Regions from separate parts of the Pseudalkalibacillus sp. Hm43 genome, predicted to be linked through region 3. Evidence: a T-box and tRNA genes for the amino acid it is inferred to sense, from the RefSeq annotation. Region 3 holds a T-box; the other regions hold tRNA genes.
What was found. A T-box is a leader RNA that pairs with one kind of tRNA and senses whether it is charged. The one in region 3 lies ahead of thrS (threonine--tRNA ligase), so its partner is inferred to be a tRNA-Thr.
Positions count from the first base shown of each region.

Region 1: it has a tRNA-Thr gene. The T-box ahead of thrS (threonine--tRNA ligase) is inferred to sense a tRNA for this amino acid. The anticodon was not compared.
Region 2: it has a tRNA-Thr gene. The T-box ahead of thrS (threonine--tRNA ligase) is inferred to sense a tRNA for this amino acid. The anticodon was not compared.

Region 1 is NZ_CM135129.1:2,344,661-2,347,919, reverse strand. Features, by position in the region: rRNA gene ACXQIQ_RS12560 (23S ribosomal RNA) at 1-681, shown strand, start outside; rRNA gene rrf (5S ribosomal RNA) at 884-999, shown strand; tRNA gene ACXQIQ_RS12550 (tRNA-Val) at 1,008-1,083, shown strand; tRNA gene ACXQIQ_RS12545 (tRNA-Thr) at 1,094-1,169, shown strand; tRNA gene ACXQIQ_RS12540 (tRNA-Lys) at 1,176-1,251, shown strand; tRNA gene ACXQIQ_RS12535 (tRNA-Leu) at 1,276-1,361, shown strand; tRNA gene ACXQIQ_RS12530 (tRNA-Gly) at 1,365-1,439, shown strand; tRNA gene ACXQIQ_RS12525 (tRNA-Leu) at 1,444-1,532, shown strand; tRNA gene ACXQIQ_RS12520 (tRNA-Arg) at 1,558-1,634, shown strand; tRNA gene ACXQIQ_RS12515 (tRNA-Pro) at 1,643-1,719, shown strand; tRNA gene ACXQIQ_RS12510 (tRNA-Ala) at 1,738-1,813, shown strand; rRNA gene ACXQIQ_RS12505 (16S ribosomal RNA) at 1,915-3,259, shown strand, end outside.
Region 2 is NZ_CM135129.1:2,269,974-2,273,232, forward strand. Features, by position in the region: gene ACXQIQ_RS12035 (glycosyltransferase family 2 protein) at 1-296, opposite strand, end outside; gene rocF (arginase) at 413-1,312, opposite strand; tRNA gene ACXQIQ_RS12045 (tRNA-Ala) at 1,530-1,605, opposite strand; tRNA gene ACXQIQ_RS12050 (tRNA-Gly) at 1,607-1,680, opposite strand; tRNA gene ACXQIQ_RS12055 (tRNA-Lys) at 1,719-1,794, opposite strand; tRNA gene ACXQIQ_RS12060 (tRNA-Tyr) at 1,812-1,896, opposite strand; tRNA gene ACXQIQ_RS12065 (tRNA-Thr) at 1,935-2,010, opposite strand; tRNA gene ACXQIQ_RS12070 (tRNA-Val) at 2,089-2,164, opposite strand; tRNA gene ACXQIQ_RS12075 (tRNA-Glu) at 2,173-2,247, opposite strand; tRNA gene ACXQIQ_RS12080 (tRNA-Thr) at 2,264-2,339, opposite strand; tRNA gene ACXQIQ_RS12085 (tRNA-Asn) at 2,343-2,417, opposite strand; rRNA gene rrf (5S ribosomal RNA) at 2,443-2,558, opposite strand; rRNA gene ACXQIQ_RS12095 (23S ribosomal RNA) at 2,761-3,259, opposite strand, start outside.
Region 3 is NZ_CM135129.1:3,496,501-3,499,759, forward strand. Features, by position in the region: gene dnaI (primosomal protein DnaI) at 1-536, shown strand, start outside; gene ytxC (sporulation protein YtxC) at 635-1,504, shown strand; T-box leader at 1,569-1,803, shown strand; gene thrS (threonine--tRNA ligase) at 1,864-3,259, shown strand, end outside.

The DNA.
Region 1 (3,259 bases), 1.2 Mb from region 3:
CGGAGACAGTGTCAGGTGGGCAGTTTGACTGGGGCGGTCGCCTCCTAAAGTGTAACGGAGGCGCCCAAAGGTTCCCTCAGAATGGTTGGAAATCATTCGCAGAGTGTAAAGGCACAAGGGAGCTTGACTGCGAGACCTACAAGTCGAGCAGGGACGAAAGTCGGGCTTAGTGATCCGGTGGTTCCGCATGGAAGGGCCATCGCTCAACGGATAAAAGCTACCCTGGGGATAACAGGCTTATCTCCCCCAAGAGTCCACATCGACGGGGAGGTTTGGCACCTCGATGTCGGCTCATCGCATCCTGGGGCTGAAGTAGGTCCCAAGGGTTGGGCTGTTCGCCCATTAAAGCGGTACGCGAGCTGGGTTCAGAACGTCGTGAGACAGTTCGGTCCCTATCCGTCGCGGGCGCAGGAAATTTGAGAGGAGCTGTCCTTAGTACGAGAGGACCGGGATGGACACACCGCTGGTGTACCAGTTGTTCCGCCAGGAGCATCGCTGGGTAGCTACGTGTGGACGGGATAAGTGCTGAAAGCATCTAAGCATGAAGCCCCCCTCAAGATGAGATTTCCCATCGCGTCAAGCGAGTAAGATCCCTCAGAGATGATGAGGTTGATAGGTCTGGTGTGGAAGCGTGGTGACACGTGAAGCTGACAGATACTAATCGATCGAGGACTTAACCACAATACTTAAACATCGAAGATGTTTTCAAGAACCGTTATCTAGTTTTGAGGGAATGGAATTCCTTCAAACTTAATAAAGATTTGTCAGAACCGAGAGATTCAAGGAAGCAAGTGAGCGACCACCGGAGTGTACTTAGCTTGTACATGAGGATGAGAGCGAACGAAGCTGACACAGAATGTCGAAGGTTATCACAAATCATAAGTCTGGTGACGATAGCGAAGAGGTCACACCCGTTCCCATGCCGAACACGGAAGTTAAGCTCTTCAGCGTCAATGGTAATTGGGGGCTTCCCCCTGTGAGAGTAGAACGTCGCCGGGCTTACATATGGAGGATTAGCTCAGCTGGGAGAGCACCTGCCTTACAAGCAGGGGGTCGGCGGTTCGATCCCGTCATCCTCCACCATTTAATTTTTGCTGGCCTAGCTCAATTGGTAGAGCAACTGACTTGTAATCAGTAGGTTGGGGGTTCAAGTCCTCTGGCCAGCACCACTTCAAGAGCCATTAGCTCAGTCGGTAGAGCATCTGACTTTTAATCAGAGGGTCGAAGGTTCGAGTCCTTCATGGCTCACCATCTTTACGAAACATTATAGTATTTGCGGGTGTGGCGGAATTGGCAGACGCGCTAGACTTAGGATCTAGTGTCCTTGCGACGTGGGGGTTCAAGTCCCTCCACCCGCACCATATGCGGAAGTAGTTCAGTGGTAGAACACCACCTTGCCAAGGTGGGGGTCGCGGGTTCGAATCCCGTCTTCCGCTCCATGCTGCCGGGGTGGTGGAATTGGCAGACACACAGGACTTAAAATCCTGCGGTAAGTGATTACCGTGCCGGTTCAAGTCCGGCCCTCGGCACCATTATCGACAACTTTAAAGGCAAAATGCGCCCGTAGCTCAATTGGATAGAGCGTCTGACTACGGATCAGAAGGTTAGGGGTTCGACTCCTCTCGGGCGCGCCATTTTTTTACGGGAAGTGGCTCAGCTTGGTAGAGCACCTGGTTTGGGACCAGGGGGTCGCAGGTTCAAATCCTGTCTTCCCGACCATTTCTTCAACAACATTTTGGGGCCTTAGCTCAGCTGGGAGAGCGCCTGCCTTGCACGCAGGAGGTCAGCGGTTCGATCCCGCTAGGCTCCACCATTTAGCTCTTTGAAAACTGAACAAAAGCCAAGCGTGAAACGGGTCTTTTTATAAGAACCCTGTATCAATTTCGATTTACATTTAATGAGCAATCAAACACTTTATTGGAGAGTTTGATCCTGGCTCAGGACGAACGCTGGCGGCGTGCCTAATACATGCAAGTCGAGCGGATTAATGGGGAGCTTGCTCCCCTGAGATCAGCGGCGGACGGGTGAGTAACACGTGGGCAACCTGCCTGTAAGACTGGGATAACTCCGGGAAACCGGGGCTAATACCGGATAATACTGACCACCACATGGTGGAAAGTTGAAAGATGGCTTCTAGCTATCACTTACAGATGGGCCCGCGGCGCATTAGCTAGTTGGTGAGGTAAGGGCTCACCAAGGCGACGATGCGTAGCCGACCTGAGAGGGTGATCGGCCACACTGGGACTGAGACACGGCCCAGACTCCTACGGGAGGCAGCAGTAGGGAATCTTCGGCAATGGGCGAAAGCCTGACCGAGCAACGCCGCGTGAGCGATGAAGGCCTTCGGGTCGTAAAGCTCTGTTGTTAGGGAAGAACAAGTACCGTTCGAATAGGGCGGTACCTTGACGGTACCTAACCAGAAAGCCACGGCTAACTACGTGCCAGCAGCCGCGGTAATACGTAGGTGGCAAGCGTTGTCCGGAATTATTGGGCGTAAAGCGCGCGCAGGCGGTCTCTTAAGTCTGATGTGAAAGCCCACGGCTCAACCGTGGAGGGCCATTGGAAACTGGGGGACTTGAGTACTGGAGAGGAGAGTGGAATTCCATGTGTAGCGGTGAAATGCGTAGATATATGGAGGAACACCAGTGGCGAAGGCGGCTCTCTGGCCAGTAACTGACGCTGAGGCGCGAAAGCGTGGGGAGCAAACAGGATTAGATACCCTGGTAGTCCACGCCGTAAACGATGAGTGCTAGGTGTTGGGGGGTTCCACCCTCAGTGCTGACGTTAACACATTAAGCACTCCGCCTGGGGAGTACGGCCGCAAGGCTGAAACTCAAAGGAATTGACGGGGGCCCGCACAAGCAGTGGAGCATGTGGTTTAATTCGAAGCAACGCGAAGAACCTTACCAGGTCTTGACATCCTTCGCTACTTCTAGAGATAGAAGGTTCCCCTTCGGGGGACGAAGTGACAGGTGGTGCATGGTTGTCGTCAGCTCGTGTCGTGAGATGTTGGGTTAAGTCCCGCAACGAGCGCAACCCTTGATCTTAGTTGCCAGCATTCAGTTGGGCACTCTAAGGTGACTGCCGGTGACAAACCGGAGGAAGGTGGGGATGACGTCAAATCATCATGCCCCTTATGACCTGGGCTACACACGTGCTACAATGGATGGTACAAAGGGCAGCAAAACCGCGAGGTTGAGCGAATCCCATAAAGCCATTCTCAGTTCGGATTGCAGGCTGCAACTCGCCTGCATGAAGC
Region 2 (3,259 bases), 1.2 Mb from region 3:
GCATCTGAAGGTAGCCAATCATCACCATCTAACTCTAGAAAAAAGCGGGTATGGATCAGTTGCAATCCTTTGTTCAAACATTTGCCCTTTCCTAGATTTTCATGATTTTTAACCAATGTGATTCGCTCATCCTCAAGAAGAGCGCTTATTGAATCTATACTTCGATCAGTTGATGCATCATCTACCAAGATCACTTCCCAATTTGTATACGTTTGAGCATACATACTGTCAATTGCTTCTCTTAAATATTTGCCGTTATTATATGTGGGTATAAGCACCGATACTTTTTCATTCACCCTTTTTTCCTCCCCGCCCTTACACTTACTTATTCCAACGTATTCGCAATAAATTCTTATCGTGAAAAAAGGACCCTACCGAAACAATTCGGTAAGGTCCTTTTGATGAATTTCTCTTATATTAACTTTTCTCCAAATAGAGAGCCAACTAGTCCAACTGCACAAGTCGCAGTTTTGTTTTTGTCATCCAGTATCGGATTCACTTCCACAAATTCAGCAGACGTGATGATCTTCGCTTCTTCAAGCATTTCCATCGCCAAGTGGCTTTCACGATAACTGATGCCACCTAATACCGGAGTACCTACTCCAGGTGCTTCTGCTGGATCGAGACCATCAAGATCCAAGCTCAAGTGTACACCGTCTGTGTTTTTGGAGACATATTCAATCGCTTCCTCCATAACCTTCGGCATTCCCATACGATCGATTTCGTGCATTGTAAATACTTTGATGCCTTTTTCACGAATCAATACACGTTCTCCTTCATCAAGAGATCGAGCACCGATAATGACGATGTTCTCAGGCTTGATCTTAGGTCCATACCCACCGATATCCTTCAGCTTCTCATGTCCGATTCCCAAGCTGACTGCAAGTGGCATACCATGGATGTTCCCACTTGGGGACGTATCGCCTGTATTCAAATCACCGTGCGCATCATACCAGATGACACCTAAGTTATCATAATGCTTCGATACTCCAGCAAGTGTTCCGATGGCGATACTGTGATCCCCTCCAAGAACGAGTGGGAAATGTCCATCTTGGATGATCTTGTCCACACCTTCTGCAAGACGTGTACTTGCTTCAATGACCCCTTGCAGGTTTTTCAAATTCGTTTCAGTGCTAGCTACTTTCTCTCTTTGAGGGATTTCAACATCACCATGGTCTTCTACTTCATAACCAAGGTTCTCTAAGCGTTCGATCAGACCTGCATATCTCATTGCACTTGGACCCATATCAACACCTCGGCGCATTTGTCCAAGGTCCATAGGAACACCTAAGATTCCGATATTCTTGTTCATATTTTTCCTCCTCATTGATTTCGCTCCACTCTCTATTGTAGGGGTTCATCATACTGTGGTTCAACTAGACATAAACCTGTATACTTATACGCTATTTAACCGGTTTTGTCTCTGGTTTTGGATAATTATAAAGCGTTTACATTTTCTGTGTATAGCATGTGCTAAATACTAAAAAACTCTCTAAACATTTGTTTAGAGAGTTGAAGAGTTTATGTAATGGTGGAGCCTAGCGGGATCGAACCGCTGACCTCCTGCGTGCAAGGCAGGCGCTCTCCCAGCTGAGCTAAGGCCCCATGGAGCGGGTGATGAGAATCGAACTCACGACCAGAGCTTGGAAGGCTCTTGTTTTACCACTAAACTACACCCGCATATATCATAATTATATCCAATCAGAGCGAATCTAAACTGGTGAGCCATGAAGGACTCGAACCTTCGACCCTCTGATTAAAAGTCAGATGCTCTACCGACTGAGCTAATGGCTCGCAGTCTTTTAAATAAATGGTGGAGGGGGACGGATTCGAACCGCCGAACCCGGAGGGAGCGGATTTACAGTCCGCCGCGTTTAGCCACTTCGCTACCCCTCCAATAAAAAAAGACTAAATAGTCTAATTTAAAATGAAGATGGTGCTGGCCAGAGGACTTGAACCCCCAACCTACTGATTACAAGTCAGTTGCTCTACCAATTGAGCTAGGCCAGCGTAGTAATATAAGATGCTACTCATTTTTTTGTCGTCCCGATTTCAGATCGTTGATCTGTGAGACCAGCAAAGATTAAATGGTGGAGGATGACGGGATCGAACCGCCGACCCCCTGCTTGTAAGGCAGGTGCTCTCCCAGCTGAGCTAATCCTCCAATATGGATGGTGACCCCTACGGGATTCGAACCCGTGTTACCGCCGTGAAAGGGCGGTGTCTTAACCACTTGACCAAGGGGCCATTATTGAAATTTTGATGGAGCTTCCAAGCGGGTTCGAACCGCTGACCTCTTCCTTACCATGGAAGTGCTCTACCTGCTGAGCTATGGAAGCAAATGGCTCCACAGGCAGGACTCGAACCTGCGACCGATCGGTTAACAGCCGATAGCTCTACCACTGAGCTACTGTGGAATAATCATTGAAATTAAATAGGTTGGCCCGGCGATGTCCTACTCTCACAGGGGGAAGCCCCCAATTACCATTGGCGCTGAAGAGCTTAACTTCCGTGTTCGGCATGGGAACGGGTGTGACCTCTTCGCCATCATCACCAGACCATTTCAAAATGATCCACAATCACAATCCTTAGTAAGGACAAGATATATATTACTAAAAAGAAAATGCTTTTGCAAGGACTTTTTTAGAAAAATGTTCCCTCAAAACTAGATAACTAACGGTTCTTGAAAACACGACGCACAGGATGTGCTAGTGCGGACGTTGTCACAGGACGTGACGTTGTTAGTCCGCGTTCATTTTTATGGTTAAGTCCTCGATCGATTAGTATCTGTCAGCTTCACGTGTCACCACGCTTCCACACCAGACCTATCAACCTCATCATCTCTGAGGGATCTTACTCGCTTGACGCGATGGGAAATCTCATCTTGAGGGGGGCTTCATGCTTAGATGCTTTCAGCACTTATCCCGTCCACACGTAGCTACCCAGCGATGCTCCTGGCGGAACAACTGGTACACCAGCGGTGTGTCCATCCCGGTCCTCTCGTACTAAGGACAGCTCCTCTCAAATTTCCTGCGCCCGCGACGGATAGGGACCGAACTGTCTCACGACGTTCTGAACCCAGCTCGCGTACCGCTTTAATGGGCGAACAGCCCAACCCTTGGGACCTACTTCAGCCCCAGGATGCGATGAGCCGACATCGAGGTGCCAAACCTCCCCGTCGATGTGGACTCTTGGGGGAGATAAGCCTGTTATCCCCAGGGTAGCTTTTATCCGTTGAGCGATGGCCCTTCCATGCGGA
Region 3 (3,259 bases):
ATAAGAATGATCCGGAACGGAAAAAAGCGACCTTGAATGCTGCCAGGTTTGTGGAATCTGTATCGAATCCGGATGTCGATTCAAAGGGCTTATACATTCATGGAAGCTTTGGCGTCGGAAAAACCTATTTGATGGGGGCAATCGCCAATGCCCTTGCCAAGAAAAAGATCCAAACGATGCTCGTGTATACGCCGGACTTTTTCAGAGAGATGAAGTCAGCCATCGGAGATCAAACATTGGATGAAAAATTGGACATGATCAAAAAGGCGCCTGTCCTCGTCCTAGACGATATCGGTGCTGAGTCGATGTCGAGCTGGGTCCGGGACGAAGTGCTCGGCTCTATTCTCCAATATCGGATGATGGAAAAACTACCGACCTGCTATACTTCGAATTATGATTATGACGAGCTGGAAGAACACCTCGCCTACTCGCAAAAAGCAGGAATCGAGCAGTTGAAAGCAAAACGGATCATGGAGCGGATCCGCCATTTCACGACGCCAGTCGAATTGAGCGGGGATAACCGTAGAATGACTTAGGAAAAGGAAGACCGCTGTTGAGCGGTCTTTTTCTTTTAGAATAATCTTCCTTTCCATTCATATATTGTAGCAATGAACGTGGACAAGGAGGATTAAGGTTGGTTACGATCTATTTCCTAGATGAGAATGAAGGACATTACCTGTATAGACGTGTCAGAAAGTTGATTAGCAACCGAAGCATATCCAACCGGTCTACTCCCGTAAAGGTCTATTATACGGAAGATCACGCCCTGAATATTGATATGAATCCTCGGGATCCGGTTAGTGAAATGGTCAAACCTACGATTTTGAATTTTTTTGCGAAGCATATTATCCGTACACGAGAAATCGGATGGATTCTCAGGATTTTAGAGCATCAGTATTACTTTGAAAATGAAGATGAACAACAGCAGATCCTATCGATTGTCCAAGCTTTGATGGATGGACAGCATGAGGACCTTCCTAAAATTCGTGGTCTGCCCAACCGGGAAGATGTGATTGTGGATGCGTTGGAAAGCTTTTTTGATTGTGAAATGATGTTTTCCTATGAATCGTTCCTGCAGTTTCGATTGAAACCTTACCGGGAGCTACTCCAGGAATACATTGAATGTGGAATCGACGAGTTCAAGCTTGAACAGGAATACCAGGATTTCATCCATCAGTTACGGCAATTCGTAAAAGCGCGAGTCTCTTTGTTCAGCATGGTACATCTCATTCACGACAGAGATGAGTTCCGGTTGTTCAACCAGCACAATTATGAACTGACTGAAGAAGATATCACGGGTTTGTTGAAGGAAAACCAACAGTCCTTCCATGATTTGATTGCATCCAATCTACTGAAGTTGTTGATTGTCATCGCACCTTCGAAAATTTGTCTCTACACAGATGATCCGGATTCGTCCATGAACCAGACGATTCAGAACATCTTCCAAGAAAAAGTACTCATCTTGCCTCATCAATCTTTCCAAGTCCGACATAAGAATTCATGATCTGTAAAATGGGCTTGATTTTCTTTGGTGAACTGAATATAATACTACATAACAAAACAACCATACCAAAGTTTCGATGAGGACATGAGTCTTTTCTAGTACGGGTTACCAGAGAGAAGGGCATTAGCTGAAAGCACTTCACCGCGTCAAAAGGACTTACCACCTCTGAACTTCAACGGGGAACTTTCTAAGTATCCGTTGACGGCAGATGACCGTTACATGATTCCAAGTGCCGGATTTTTGTATTTGTACATATCCGGAACGAGGGTGGAACCGCGAGTACAACACTCGTCCCTTTCTTAGGGACGGGTGTTTTTTATTTATTAAAAAATCTGAGGTTGTAATGAGGAGGAGTTAGAATGGCACAAATTGATATCATTTTTCCGGATGGGTCCAGACGAACGTATGAGAGTGGCATTACAACCGAAGAGATCGCAGGTTCCATCAGTCCAGGGTTGCGAAAGAAAGGCATCGCTGGAAAACTGGACGATCGACTCATCGATTACCGACGTCCGATCCATGAAAGCGGCAAGTTGGAAATCATCATGCCGGATTCAGAGGAAGGCCTGGAAATCATTCGTCACAGTACAGCACACTTGATGGCTCAGGCGATCAAACGTGTTTTTAAAGAGGAAAAGATCCAACTCGGTGTCGGTCCAGTCGTTGAAAACGGATTTTATTATGACATCGATATGGATCACCGTTTGACAGAGGAAGATTTTCCGGCCATTGAAAAAGAAATGAAGCGGATTGTCGAAGCGAACTTAGAAATTATCCGGGAAGAAGTAGACCGAGAAGAAGCGATCCGTCGATATGAAGAATCGGGAGATGAGTTGAAGGTAGAGCTTGTTGGAGCGATACCGGAAGGCGAACCCATCACGTTTTACCAGCAAGGTGAATTCTTCGATCTTTGCCGTGGTGTACACGTTCCTCAAACAAGCAAGTTGAAGGTGTTCAAGCTGATGAACATTTCAGGTGCTTATTGGCGAGGGGACAGTGACAATCAGATGCTGCAAAGGGTGTACGGTACAGCTTTCAACAAAAGTGCCGAACTCGAAGAACACCTTCATTTCCTGGAAGAAGCGAAAGCACGTGACCATCGTAAACTTGGTAAAGAGCTGGAGTTGTTCATGTTCTCGGAAGAAGCACCTGGCATGCCATTTTACCTGCCGAATGGTCAGTTCATCCGAAATGAGCTGGAAGCCTTCTCCCGTTCCTTGCAGCTGAGGAATGATTATGACGAAGTCCGCACACCGTTGATGATGAATCAGCGGCTTTGGGAGAAGTCGGGGCATTGGGAGCATTACAAAGAGAACATGTACTTTTCCGAAGTGGACAGTACGAAATTCGCGATGAAACCAATGAATTGCCCGGGGCATATGCTGATCTTTAAAAACTCGCTCCGATCTTATCGAGATTTGCCGATCCGGATGGCGGAGTTCGGTCAAGTTCATCGCCACGAATACAGCGGTGCCTTGAACGGAATGATTCGGGTGCGGACGTTCTGTCAGGACGATGCACACATTTTCGTAACACCTGAACAGATAGAGGGAGAAATCAAGTCAGTCTTTGCTCTGATTGACGAGATCTACTCAGCGTTTGGATTCGAGTACAGTGTCGAGCTATCCACTCGACCGGACGACTCGATGGGGAGTGATGATTTGTGGGATCAGGCGGAAGGTGCGCTGAAAAACGTGCTTTTCGATTTAGGAATCGACTATTCCTTGAATGAAGGAGATGGTGCGTTTTACGGTC